3 regions of the Aneurinibacillus baijiui genome follow, and region 1 is predicted to be linked to each of the others. Evidence: riboswitches for the same ligand, from Rfam matches in the RefSeq annotation. Region 1 holds a riboswitch; each other region holds the start of a gene.

Region 1 (4,203 bases):
TCTTGCCATCTGGTTCGGCGGACTGCTTTCTTTAGCTCTCGTTCTGTACACCCTTAATAAGCGAGGCGGCTCACAAGAAACAGAAGGCATTGTTCGCTCCCTCATTACAATCGTTAACTGGCTGTTAAATCCAAGTGCACTCATCGTCATGGTAAGCGGTCTTATGATGATGCTCAACTTAGGCTTGATGGGACAAGAGACCGCCTTCTGGCTGCGCTTCATGCAAGATACCGGATCGCTGATCGTTCTGCTCTCCATCGGTCTGATTACATTCTACGGCAATCGCTTTAAGAAAAAAGTGCTCAATCAAGCAGGGGCTGACAATGCGAAACTGCGCAAGAAAATGCTTGCCAATTATGTACGCCTGATGGCTGGTTCTGCCGTCCTTGTATTGGGTGTTGTTCTCGTTGTTAGCTTAAAAATCGCATAGCCTGCTTCTTACGTTATAAAAAAGCGTCGCAGTCTCGCCTAAGCGGACTCGACGCTTTTCTTATAATACCATAGCTGCGATTAGACCAAAAACAAATAACGGAATATTGTAATGCAAAAATGTCGGTACACACGTATCCCATATATGATGATGCTGTCCGTCAGCATTCAACCCTGAAGTTGGCCCAAGCGTACTGTCTGAAGCAGGTGATCCCGCATCGCCAAGCGCGCCCGCTGTACCGATCAACGCAGCCGTTGCCAGCATAGAGAAGCCCAATTCAGAACAGAGCGGAACAAAAATGGCAGCAATAATCGGCACCGTTCCAAATGAAGAACCGATTCCCATCGTAATAAGCAGCCCGATCAAGAGCATAAGTGCAGCAGCGATCAATTGACTGCCCTGCAGCGCATCTCCACTTGCTGCGACCAGCTCTTTCACCGCACCTGTCTCTTGAAGCACCGAAGCATAGCCGGATGCAAGCAGCATAACAAAAGCAATGAATCCCATCATCGCTACGCCCCGCTGTACTACGTCATCACCTTCCGGCAAACGAACCACACGGAAGAGAAACATTAATAGAATACCTGAGAGTGTGCCAAGCACAAGCGATTCTGTCCATAGTTGAACGCTCAATGCCCCTGCAATCGATACAAGCGTTAACGCATGCTTATAAGTAAATGTGGTCGATTCTTCCTGATTGGTTGAAGGAGCAAGTACATTTTCTTTATCGATATATTTTCTTGGCTTACGATACGTAATGAATAAAGCAACAAGAAGGCCTAGTATCATCCCCAGACCCGGAATAAGCATCGCTTTAGGAAACATGGATAACCCCATACTCATTCCATTCTTCTCCATCTCATTGACGACAATACGATGATAGATCAGACCGAATCCTGCCGGGATCATAATATAAGGTGCCTGCAGGCCGAATGTCAGCGCAGAGGCAATCGCGCGGCGGTCAATCTTCATCTGGTTAAATAAAGAGAGCAGCGGTGGAATTAAAATAGGAATAAAAGCAATATGCACAGGGACCGCATTTTGCGATAAACTCGCCACAACAGCGATCGTCACAAGCAACACTCCCCGCTTGCCTCGCAATATGCCAATTAATTTCTTTACAAGAATCGATGTAATATTCGAACGCGCAATCATGACCGCAAACATTCCGAGCAGTACATAGCTAAGCGCGGTCTCCATCTGTCCGCTCATTCCATTAATCATTGTAGAAATCGTCTCCGTCAACGGCAATCCTGCAATCAGACCAGCCGTAATTGAAGCGGCAATCAACGCGAATATAACGTTGATCCGCAGCAGAGACAACACCACAACGACGAACACAGACACAACAACTGCATTAAACAACTCCGGTTCCCCCTTTAGTGTGGTAGACAGATGAAGTTATACCATACTAAAGGATTTCTGACAAGCAAATCCTAACTTTTTTTAATTGATGTATCATATAGATTTTTCTAAATTCTTTCTGTACACTTCTTTTTTCACAGCACAGACTTTGCCAGGTGTATAGAATATGCTACAATAAATCCAGTCTTTTACGTTATAATTCCATACGATATTGAACTGGGGGTGCCGCCTGTCGGCTGAGATTGAGTTCCCGCACTCAGAACCCTTACTCACCTGATCTGGATGATGCCAGCGTAGGAAAGTTCAAACGATGTGCACATGCGCACTTCTCGACAGCGGGAAGGGCGCTTTTTTTGCATTGATTACACATAGAAGGAGGATCAAATAATGAGAAATGAACGATTGCTTATTATGGTAGAGACAGCGATCATGGCTACAATGGCATATGCATTGAGTTTTATCCAATTTGGCGGTTTCTGGGCGCAGGGCGGTTCCATCTCACTTGTGATGATTCCGATTGTGCTGCTCTCTTTTCGCCGCGGCATAAAGGCCGGATTGATCGCCGGACTAATTGTTGGTCTGCTAAAACTGATGATTGGCGGCTCCATCTATCACCCGATTCAGGTGCTGCTTGACTACCCAATCCCGTATGCCGCAATTGGGCTGTCCGGGTTGTTCGCCGCCCGCATCGCAGGTAAAACTACCACGCTTGCACGCGCGGTAGCAGGCATTACGCTTGCCGCTGTGCTTCGCTTCACCTGCCATTTCGCTTCCGGTGTCATCTGGTTCGGGAGTTTTGCACCTGAAGGCATGCCGGTCGCCTGGTATTCTCTTTTGTATAACATTTCCTATCTTGTGCCGGAGATTTTGATTAATAGTGCGGTCATTCTGCTCCTCTTATCGACGCGTGCTTCTCTGCTTACGCCGCACTCCCTGTCACGCTAGTCAAGACATGCATCAGCCAGCACGAATAAGTATACAAAGATGAACGCATCCTTTTTGGCTGCGTTCTTTTATTATAAAACAATCCATTAGAAAGAAGGACGCAAGCATGGACAGCGCTATCCAAACCTTCATCAAAGAACTGCAGCAAAAAAAAGTACTCCCGCAAGAAAATGTTACCTTTACCTCCATGTCTGGAACGACTGCCAGCATAGTTGGCATCCTATCATGTGATAACAATGCGCTTTTTGTAATTAAAACGGAGGACAGAAAACAAATTGAAGTCACTTCCGCATTTCTTACTGCATACAAACATGTTTCTATCCTGCCGGATCTATACTATGTCGATCCAATGCAGCGATACGTTATCTATACATACATACCAGACAACCATAACTACCATCCGGGCGCAAAAACCAAGTTATTGCATACTCTTTCTACCCATCTGTTTCACTTCTATCAGCCGTGCAGGAGTTTATACGGCTGGGGCTGGGCAGATGAGCCATCTTCATCATGGTCTGACTTTCTCATCAAACGCATTACTGAAGCGAAGCCATTCGTTTCAGGTTGTGTACCTGACACAGACTTTGAGATGGTACAAAAAGCAGCACAAGATTCCTCAAGACTATGCGGGAATGCTGATCCTTATCTGCTTCATGGAGACTGCGGCATCCATAACTTTTTATTTGATAGTCAGGGAGACCTGCAAGGGATCATCGACCCCATCCCGGTACTTGGTCCACCTATATATGACCTTACATTCGCATTCTGTTCCTCACCGGATGAGCTGGTTCTTGATGCGATCATACCTGCCGCTATCCATCTGTATCCCGCAAGAGCTAACGATCCTGCATGGCTGCGGGAGGAAGTGCTGATTGCTCTCTATTGTCGTTTGGCAGCATGCAGGAAGCATCATCCGCAAGATTTGTCGCACTATCTTACCGCATGGTCGTATTGGAAAAGTCTTGTGTAAGCAGGATTTCTTTTCTCTCTTACTAAAAAACGTGCCGATCAGAATATTGATCGGCACGTCCTATCTACTTATCCAAAATTGCGTACGTTGTCGGCTTTGTCTACTTGTACAGGCGGTTTGCTTCCTCGTATTCCCATATCGGGAAGCTTGAACCCTAGCACGACACCGAGAATAGGGAAAATAATAAGCAATTCAATTACTGTGATCAATCCGATCTTATCTGCAAGAAATCCGAGCACCGTCGCACCGACACCGCCCGCGCCAATCGCAAGCCCAATCATCAGGCCCGATACAAGACCGATCTTGCCCGGTGCAAGCCGCTGCGCATATACCACCGTGACCGCAAAGCTGCTTAAGCTGATAAAGCCTAGCACGAACGTATTCACATATAACAGCCATCCGTCCAAAAACGGGATCAGAAGCGTAAACGGGATCGAACCTGCCATAGAAAACAGAAGGATCTTCCTTTCGCTGAATTTATCGGATAGTGCAC
Region 2 (4,203 bases), on a different contig from region 1:
ATAAGGTTGCGTGTGCATCTCCTGTTACCATATCAGCGATGATCTTTCCGGTAAGCGGACTGAGAAGAATTCCATTGCGATAATGTCCGGTAGCGGCCAATACATTCGCATAGGAAGCGATCGGGCCGCAATATGGCATACCGTCCTCTGTTTGTGGACGTAGACTGGCCCATGCTTTTTCTAACGGGCAGTTCTTAAGTTCAGGCAGGAGTCGAATGGCTTTTGCCATGAGCGCCTGCAGCCCATCGATAGTCAGACGGCTGTCAAATCCGCAATCAGCAGACGAGGCTCCAATCAGTAGACGATTGCCATCTTTGGGTACGATATAGCAGCCGTCGGCATACATTGTTTTTTGTACGGGCTGCCGCATTGATAGGACAGAGAAAGCCTCGCCTTTAATCGGAAAGACGGCAAGAGTCAGACCAAGCATATGTGCGATGCGTCCGCTCCAGGCTCCGGCGGCTAGAACATATTGTTTTGCCGTCCATTTACCGCGCGAAGTCACGATGCCAGTAACATGCTCGCCCTCCTGTTCGATATGAAGCACTTCACAATGTTCCACAAGCTCCGCTCCATGGCGGGCGGCGGCAACTGCAAAGGCTCTCGTTAAATCAGGTGCAGAAACCTGGGTATCATCTGGCAGATACAGAGCTCCGGCAATCTCACGGCTTACTTTAGGTTCCATCTTAATCACATCCGGCTGGTCCAGCCAGTCAGCACGAAGGCCGTGTGTTTGCTGCCAGCAACCGCGCTGCTTAAGAGCTGCGGCCTCCTCGGTGGTCCAAGCAATACGAAGCATCCCGGATTCATTTAAGCCGATATCAATATCGGACGCCGCCCTAAGCTCTTCTGCCAATTCCTTGAACATCGCCCGGCTTCTGAGCGACAGATCAACGAGCGGTCCTGGTTCGGTAAATTCTACTTGAGCACCGAGCATGCCTCCTGCCGCACTTGAAGCGTGCGCACCGATCGTGTCCCGTTCCAAGACAGCGACCTTTTTTCCACGCTTAGAGAGCTGATAGGCGATAGAGACGCCGATGACTCCGCCCCCGACAATAATCACATCATACGTATTCATTTTCTTTTTTCCTCCCTGTTAGGAGGCCACGCATACCTGGGGGGTACGCGCGCATCCTGGATAGCCTGATGAAATTCCTTCACAGAAAGTACCGGATCGATCGACTGCATAACGGCGGATAATGCTGCAATACCCGTACATCCAGTTGCAAGCACATCCGCCGCACGATCTGGTGTAATACCTCCAAGCGCAATGACAGGCAAGTCGATGCTTTCGGCCATCTCTTGAAGTAGTTCAAGTCCACGACCCGGCTGGCCAAGCTTTGAAGCGGAGGGGAAAATATGTCCGTATAGTACATAATCGGCCCCTGCCGCCTCAGCAGCTTTTGCTTCAGATAGACTATGAACAGATACACCAAGTAATTGAGTAGGAGCCAGTTGGCGAAGTACGGCGGCTGGCATGCTATGGTAGGTGGCCTGGATGGCTGCCGCTCCGCTTGCTTGTGCGATATCTGCACGGTCATTAATTGCGAGCTTAGCGGAGGGGATACCAGACGCTGTTATTTGTTGCACCCATTCCCACAGTTCTTTGGCTGTCTTCTCTTTCTCACGCAGGTGAAAAAGATCAACATACGGATGAATTTGTGCCGCAATTCGGCAGACGACTGTAAGCGGCTGCGTGCCGCTGCTGAGTACGTGAAAAGCATGCCGCATTTTTGTACCTCCAAGCGTAAAATAAAAAAGCCGGGACCCTATATGGGACCCGGCTTGCCTGCATTGTATAAAATGCTTGTCTGCCGCCTACTTTCCTACGCTGGTACAAACCAGATCAGGTCCCAAGAGTTTAGAAACTTCATCGCGTTTCATTCTCAGCCCGGCTCATCGGGTTCCCCTAGTAGTACTTTCTTTGCTATTGAATTTTTTTCATTATAACAAATCTGAATAAGAATGGAGAAGAAAATTTTAAAAAACTTCTGTACATATGATGTGTGTGCTTTTATAAAATGGCCGCAACAAGTTTGCTTCGATGTAATAACCCTTCTCTTCCTGAGGTAATATACTACTAACTTGTTTGCTAGGTTATTCACTCAGGAGCGGAGGAGATTAGCATGAAGATCAAAAGAAAACAACAGGATACGTTTCGGAAAATCTGGCTATATCGTTTAAAAAATAATAAAACCATGATACTCAGACAGGCGATGGAAGAAGATGCGCGACATATTATTCATCGTCTGCATCGTGTGCTTGATGACGGTATCTACCTAGAAGAAGAAAAAGAGACGATGAACAGCGCAGAAGAGGAGGCCGCTTTAATTGGCCGCATGAAGCAGGAGGGGAGTCTGTACGCTGTGGCTGAATTTGGAGAAGTCATTGCTGGTGTGGCACAAATTAAGCGCGGCACTTTAGAGATGAATCGCCATATAGGTACATTTCGTATTTGGCTTGGACCGGAATTTCAGGGCTATGGCATCGGGTCGAAGCTGATGGATTATGCACTGCAATGGGCCGAGCATCAGAAGCTAGAGAAGGTGTGCCTTGATGTATTTGCGGATAACGAACGAGCCATTGAGATGTACAAGAAGTACGGCTTTGTTATTGAAGGTCGCCGCAAGGCCCAGTTTATCCTAGATGATAAGCATGTAGATGAAGTATTCATGAGCAAATTCATGTAACAAAGCGCAGGCACAAAACGGAATGACCGTTTGTGCCTGTTTTCCTTTTTTGGGTAGAAATTATAGAGAGACTTCGGGTAGAATAAGAAATAGTTTGTTTTTGCAGAGAAAGGAAGGAAATCATGAATTCATTCATAGCTTTTCAGCTGAAGCCGGAGATTCTGCAAGGTATTGCAGATTTATATTATAAAGAGCCAACTCCAATTCAAGCACAGGCGATTCCGCTGGCCCTTGAAGGCAAAGATGTTCTCGGACAAGCGCAGACAGGTACAGGGAAGACGGCTGCATTCGTTATCCCTATGCTTCAGAAGCTTGACCCAGATAAAAAAGATGTACAGGCGCTTGTGATGACACCAACGCGCGAGCTGGCTATTCAAATTGCCGAAGACATTGCTGATTTAGGCAAGCATATGGGAATTAGCGTATTGTCGCTGCACGGTGGACAGGATATTATGCGCCAGATCAGCAAGCTCTCCAAGCATGTGGACATTGTTGTAGGAACCCCAGGTCGGATTCTTGACCATCTGCGCCGAGAGACGCTTCATTTTGGACGGATTCATACGCTGGTCCTTGACGAAGCCGATAAGATGTTGGAGATGGGCTTTGTAGAAGAGGTAGAAGAAATCTTTATCCAGACCACCCACCAGAAGCAGGTCCTTCTATTCTCGGCAACTGTTCCGGATGGTGTTCGCCGTCTGGCGCATCGTTTTATGCGGGAGCCGCAAATTGTGCGCGTTGAGAAAAAGCAGATGACAGCAGAGAATACGAAAGAATCCTATTATGTAGTCAATCAGAGCGAGAAACTGGACGTGCTGATGAAGCTTGTAGGAGAGGCTAGGCCTTATCTGGCAGTCATCTTTGCCAATACGAAGCAGCGGGTTAATGAGCTGGTTCGCCGTCTACAGGAGAACGGTATCGAAGCCGAAGCGCTGCACGGTGATCTTAGCCAGAAAAAGCGTGAACAGGTAATGGATCTTTTTCGTGAGGCGAAATTTCAATATCTTGTGGCAACGGATATTGCTGCCCGGGGATTGGATGTAGAGGGGATTACCCACGTATTCAACTATGACATGCCTTCAGATGTAGAAAGCTATATTCATCGTGTAGGTCGAACAGGACGTGCAGGACAAGAGGGGGAAGCCATCTCGCTCATCTCTCCGCGTCAGAAGCAGTGGTTCGATCGCTTTTCCCGCTCCATTAGCGGCGGTGTTGAGCAGAAGTTCTTAGGCGGTAAAAAACGCGAGGAACGCAAAGTGCGCCGGAGAGTCGAAACTGCTGCTGAGGTTACGGAACAGGAGCGGCAGGCAGATGAACGAAGCGCGGAGAAAAAGCCGGCGGCCAAGCCGCAGGGCGGACGTGCCAAGGCGCAGCCAGCCAAAGTAAAGCCTGGCTACAAGAAAAAAATCCGTCTGGAAAAGGAAAAACAGCAGCGTAAAGAGCGCCGTAAATCCATTCAGGATTCATATAAGAAAAGAAAGAAAAAATAATGAAAAAACCGGGACGGAGGCTTTAT
Region 3 (4,203 bases), 210 kb from region 1:
ACCAGCGCAACGCACGCCGCAGCGCTGCTGAGTCGGCGGCTGAATTGAGTGCTGTGATTCGGGAAGCAAGCGCGGCGGGCAAACCTTGCATCGGGGTATTAGGCACTGCATTTGGCTGTCCATTTGAAGGTGAGGTATCGATTGAGAATGTCCTTGCCATTGCCGATCAATTCCTTGAAGCGGGCTGTGAAGGTATTACGTTAGCGGATACGACCGGAATGGCTCATCCCTTGCAGGTTCAGGCATGGGTGCGTGCCTTTACAAAGCGTTTTCCTGATGTAGAGCTTGGTCTTCATTTTCATAATACGAGAGGATTAGGTCTTGCCAATGTGTTTGCTGGTTATCAGGCAGGTGTCCGCATTTTTGATTCCTCGCTTGCTGGTCTTGGCGGCTGCCCGTTTGCTCCGAAGGCAGTGGGGAATGTTTGTACAGAGGATATGGTGAATATGTTCAGAGAGATGGGAGAGGAAACGGGGATGGAGGTGGAAAAACTAATCGAGACAGCTTGCTGGATGGAGGAGAAGATAGGGCGTCGTCTGGATGGAATGTTGATGAAGACAGGTACGGTCAAAATGTGAAACCCACTATAATGAAGGAGGACCCACATGGAAGATGCCGCTCGTACAACTGACACGTATGCATTCTATGTCGATATGGTGGAAAACAAATATTTTGCAAATGTAGATGCGAGGAATCTGGAAGGAATATTGGAGTGCTTCAATGAAGACGCCGTGTTTACCATTCAGTCTGCTCATTCTGTACATCAGGGACGAGATACCGAGATTCGTGCGATGTACGTGGAGCTGTTTCAAAACTATCAGCCGAAGATGGTGCACAAAGATTTTCGACATGTTGTAGACGTTGGAAATAGCCGTTGCTCTGCCCAGTTTAATGTAGAACTCATCTCTACAGAGGGCGGAGAGGAGATCTTTCTTACAAACTGCAATTTCTTCTATTTTGAGAACGGGAAATTTAAAGAAGTGTATGTATACATGAGCGACGGTCAAAATGTGCTTGGATAAATGGTATATTCCTAAATAAAGGCCTGAGGCAAGGGAGATCAATTCCCTGCCTTGGGCTTTTATTTTTGTAAGAAATCATCGGGCCTGCCGTATCTTTTTGTTGGTGTTCGTCGTTTACAGTATAACTATGCAAAGGAGTGATATATGTGACGACAATTCCGGTGGTAATTGAACAGACGAGTCGCGGAGAGCGATCGTATGATATTTATTCGCGGCTGCTTAAGGATCGGATTATCTTTTTGGGCAGCGCGATTGATGATCAGGTAGCGAATTCAATTGTGGCTCAGCTTCTCTTCCTCACAGCGGAAGATTCGAAAAAAGACATTCATCTATATATTAATTGTCCCGGTGGATCGACGACAGCGGGTATGGCCATCTATGATACGATGCAGTTTATTAAACCGGATGTATCAACCATATGTGTCGGGATGGCGGCTTCCATGGGTGCGATTCTGCTCGTGGCCGGAGCGCCTGGAAAGCGGTTGGCGCTGCCAAATTCGGAAATTATGATCCATCAGCCCTGGGGAGGAACGAAGGGGCAGGCCAGTGATATGATGATTCATGCAGAGCGAATCATTAAAATACGAAGCATATTCAATAAGATCTTAGCCGATCGTACGGGACAGCCGTATGAAAAGGTGGAAAAGGATACGGACCGGGATAATTTTATGCTGGCGGAGGAAGCAAAAAAATACGGGTTAGTTGATAAGATCATTGAAAAACTATAGCGTATTGTATTATCAAGGGTGTTGATGATTCAGGGTAAATCGTCACCACACCCTGCCCCAAACGGACGTCGGTTCGTCTCCCACACAGAAACATCGAGGGCCGCTTGTTGCCGAGCCAGTCGGAACAGCAAAACATCTGGGCAGATGCAAGAAGGGAGACTGTTGCTGTTCTCTTTCGCCTGGCTAGGGCAACCGCTCGGGAAGGGAGACGAAAGGCCTTGTTTGTGTCCGGTTGTGGTGCTCTTTTCCTCTTGGAGCCATCCACACCTTTGGTATCCATCGATGGATAGAAAAGATGGATGCGTCCAGCATGCGTCCCCTTTGTTTTGAGGGAACATGCGGACGTATGCAATTTGTTTTTTTCAATATATGGATAATAAACAGGCGTATTGCATTATATAAGAATTAAGAGTACCATAAAGGCAATTGGATACAAGTAACCACTAGGGGAGCCGAATGGCTGAGAGAAATATTTCGACCCTTTGAACCTGATCTGCGTAATCGCAGCGTAGGAAAGTGGCGTGAGGATGCTTTCGTTATGGCTGCAAACCACCCGCTTCGGGTGGTTTTTTGTTTTATAATAAGCACAACCAGAACTGCAATATAACATAAGGTGGAATGTGTATGCACACAAACTCAACACGACGTCTTACGATGATGGCGCTTTTGGTCGCCATCGGAATTGTCGGCTCAAGCTTTCTTTGGTTTCCGGCCGGCGTAGCCAAAGCATATCCCGTACAGCATGCGGTCAATGTGATCGCTGCGGTCACACTTGGCCCTGGGCCGGCTGTAATGATTGCGTTTATGATCGCGCTGCTCCGCAATCTTTTGGGCATCGGTACTATACTTGCGTTTCCGGGAAGTATGGTTGGTGCTCTGTTTGCAGGTTTTTTGTACAGGTGGACGCGCAGAGCCTCTATGGGAGCTGTGGGTGAGGTGGTAGGCACAGGGATCATCGGTGCCTTCATATCGGTACCGCTTGCCTCGATTTTTCTTGGAAAAAGTGCGGGCGCATTCGCATTTATTCCTCCGTTTTTCATCAGCAGTCTAGCAGGGGCAATACTGAGTTTACTGCTTGTGCCGACACTGAGAAGAGCGCTCCGTCAGGAAGAGATTCGCCCATCTTCCTCCATCCAAAAGTAAGAAGAGAACACAACAGCCTGGACTGCGTTCTGGGTTGTTTTTTTATGCGTAAAAACATACGTTTATGCGACCTTGCATACGTGATAGGTAACAAACTGCTTACCTTCTGTCATACAGCATTTGGCAATAAAGTTGCATTGGGTATAATTGTTCACCTAATCACGGGTGAAATGATACGAAAGGAATGGTGAAAATATGAGCCTACGAATGCGAATCTCTCTTTCGGCTGCTCTGCTTGTTCTTCTGGTTGTCGGCATCAGTGCTTTTTTCTCCTATTGGAGTGTGAGTCGGGCCGTAGAACAAGGTATTTCGGCATATAGTGCACAGACCGCTACCAATACGGTCGCCTATGTAGATATAAATACGTACAAAAAACTGCTCGCTCATCCTGAAGAAAATGAAGCATATTGGACGATTCGCAATACACTAAACGACGTACGCGAAAAGCTTGGTGCTCTCTATGTTTATACACTTACAGTTGATGGAGATGCGCTGCATATCATGGTGGACGGACAGCCGAAACATTCGAAAACGGCTTCGCCCATTGGTGAAGCTGTTACGGCTACGGCTTTTGAGGATGTAGCACCTGCTCTGCAAGGCCGTACTGCGTATAGCGGCCTCATTCACGATGAGAAGTATGGCGATTATTTTTCAGCCTTTGCACCGATTAAAGATGAAAACGGTGCCATCATCGGTGTGCTTGGCGTCGATCTGCATGCACCATTCGTTGCCTCCCTTACACAAGACATCCTGGCTTCTAATATTCCAACTTTTATACTTTCTAGCCTATTGCTTTTAGCGTTTTCCATTCTGCTGTTTATGTATGTCGTTCAGAGAAGTTTACGTCCTCTGCATTTGATTAGCAAAACAGCGGAAAAAATTGCAAACGGTGATTTGACATCCACTGTAGAAGCAGAACTTGCGATATCCGCGAACAGAAAAGATGAAGTGGGGCAGCTTGCTCATTCGTTTCAGATTATGGAGACGCGTCTCTCACACTTCATTCGGCAGGTGCAGCATACGGTGGATCATGTAGCGGCTTCCTCGGAACAACTAGCGCATGCTACAGGACAGACGGAGCAGGCATCGCATCAGGTGGCAACGACGATGCAGGAAGTCGCCGCAGGCAGTGTGCGTCAGGCAGAACAGACCCAGCATATTCTGCAGATGATGCAGAATATGACAAACCATGTGCACGAAGCTAAGGCGCAGGCGGATCGTAACCTAGACAATACGGGGGCAGCCGTCCAAATCTCGGATGAAGGCAAAAGAGCGATGGATGAGGCGATTGATTACTTGGCCTATAGTAT

Evidence for each region. Region 1 has a riboswitch for thiamine pyrophosphate ahead of thiT (energy-coupled thiamine transporter ThiT). Riboswitches for the same ligand answer to the same signal wherever they lie in the genome.
Region 2: another riboswitch for thiamine pyrophosphate. It lies ahead of AB3351_RS11165 (thiamine phosphate synthase); the one in region 1 lies ahead of thiT (energy-coupled thiamine transporter ThiT).
Region 3: another riboswitch for thiamine pyrophosphate. It lies ahead of thiW (energy coupling factor transporter S component ThiW); the one in region 1 lies ahead of thiT (energy-coupled thiamine transporter ThiT).

What each region holds. Positions count from the first base shown of each region.
Region 1 is NZ_JBFTXJ020000001.1:528,496-532,698, reverse strand. Features, by position in the region: gene AB3351_RS02555 (hypothetical protein) at 1-430, shown strand, start outside; gene AB3351_RS02550 (Na+/H+ antiporter family protein) at 491-1,795, opposite strand; TPP riboswitch at 2,004-2,112, shown strand; gene thiT (energy-coupled thiamine transporter ThiT) at 2,183-2,740, shown strand; gene AB3351_RS02540 (phosphotransferase) at 2,847-3,710, shown strand; gene AB3351_RS02535 (MFS transporter) at 3,779-4,203, opposite strand, start outside.
Region 2 is NZ_JBFTXJ020000005.1:57,517-61,719, reverse strand. Features, by position in the region: gene thiO (glycine oxidase ThiO) at 1-1,078, opposite strand, end outside; gene AB3351_RS11165 (thiamine phosphate synthase) at 1,075-1,731, opposite strand; TPP riboswitch at 1,807-1,921, opposite strand; gene AB3351_RS11160 (GNAT family N-acetyltransferase) at 2,127-2,690, shown strand; gene AB3351_RS11155 (DEAD/DEAH box helicase) at 2,813-4,177, shown strand.
Region 3 is NZ_JBFTXJ020000001.1:318,859-323,061, forward strand. Features, by position in the region: gene AB3351_RS01540 (hydroxymethylglutaryl-CoA lyase) at 1-578, shown strand, start outside; gene AB3351_RS01545 (nuclear transport factor 2 family protein) at 606-1,022, shown strand; gene clpP (ATP-dependent Clp endopeptidase proteolytic subunit ClpP) at 1,169-1,750, shown strand; TPP riboswitch at 2,186-2,282, shown strand; gene thiW (energy coupling factor transporter S component ThiW) at 2,375-2,893, shown strand; gene AB3351_RS01560 (methyl-accepting chemotaxis protein) at 3,089-4,203, shown strand, end outside.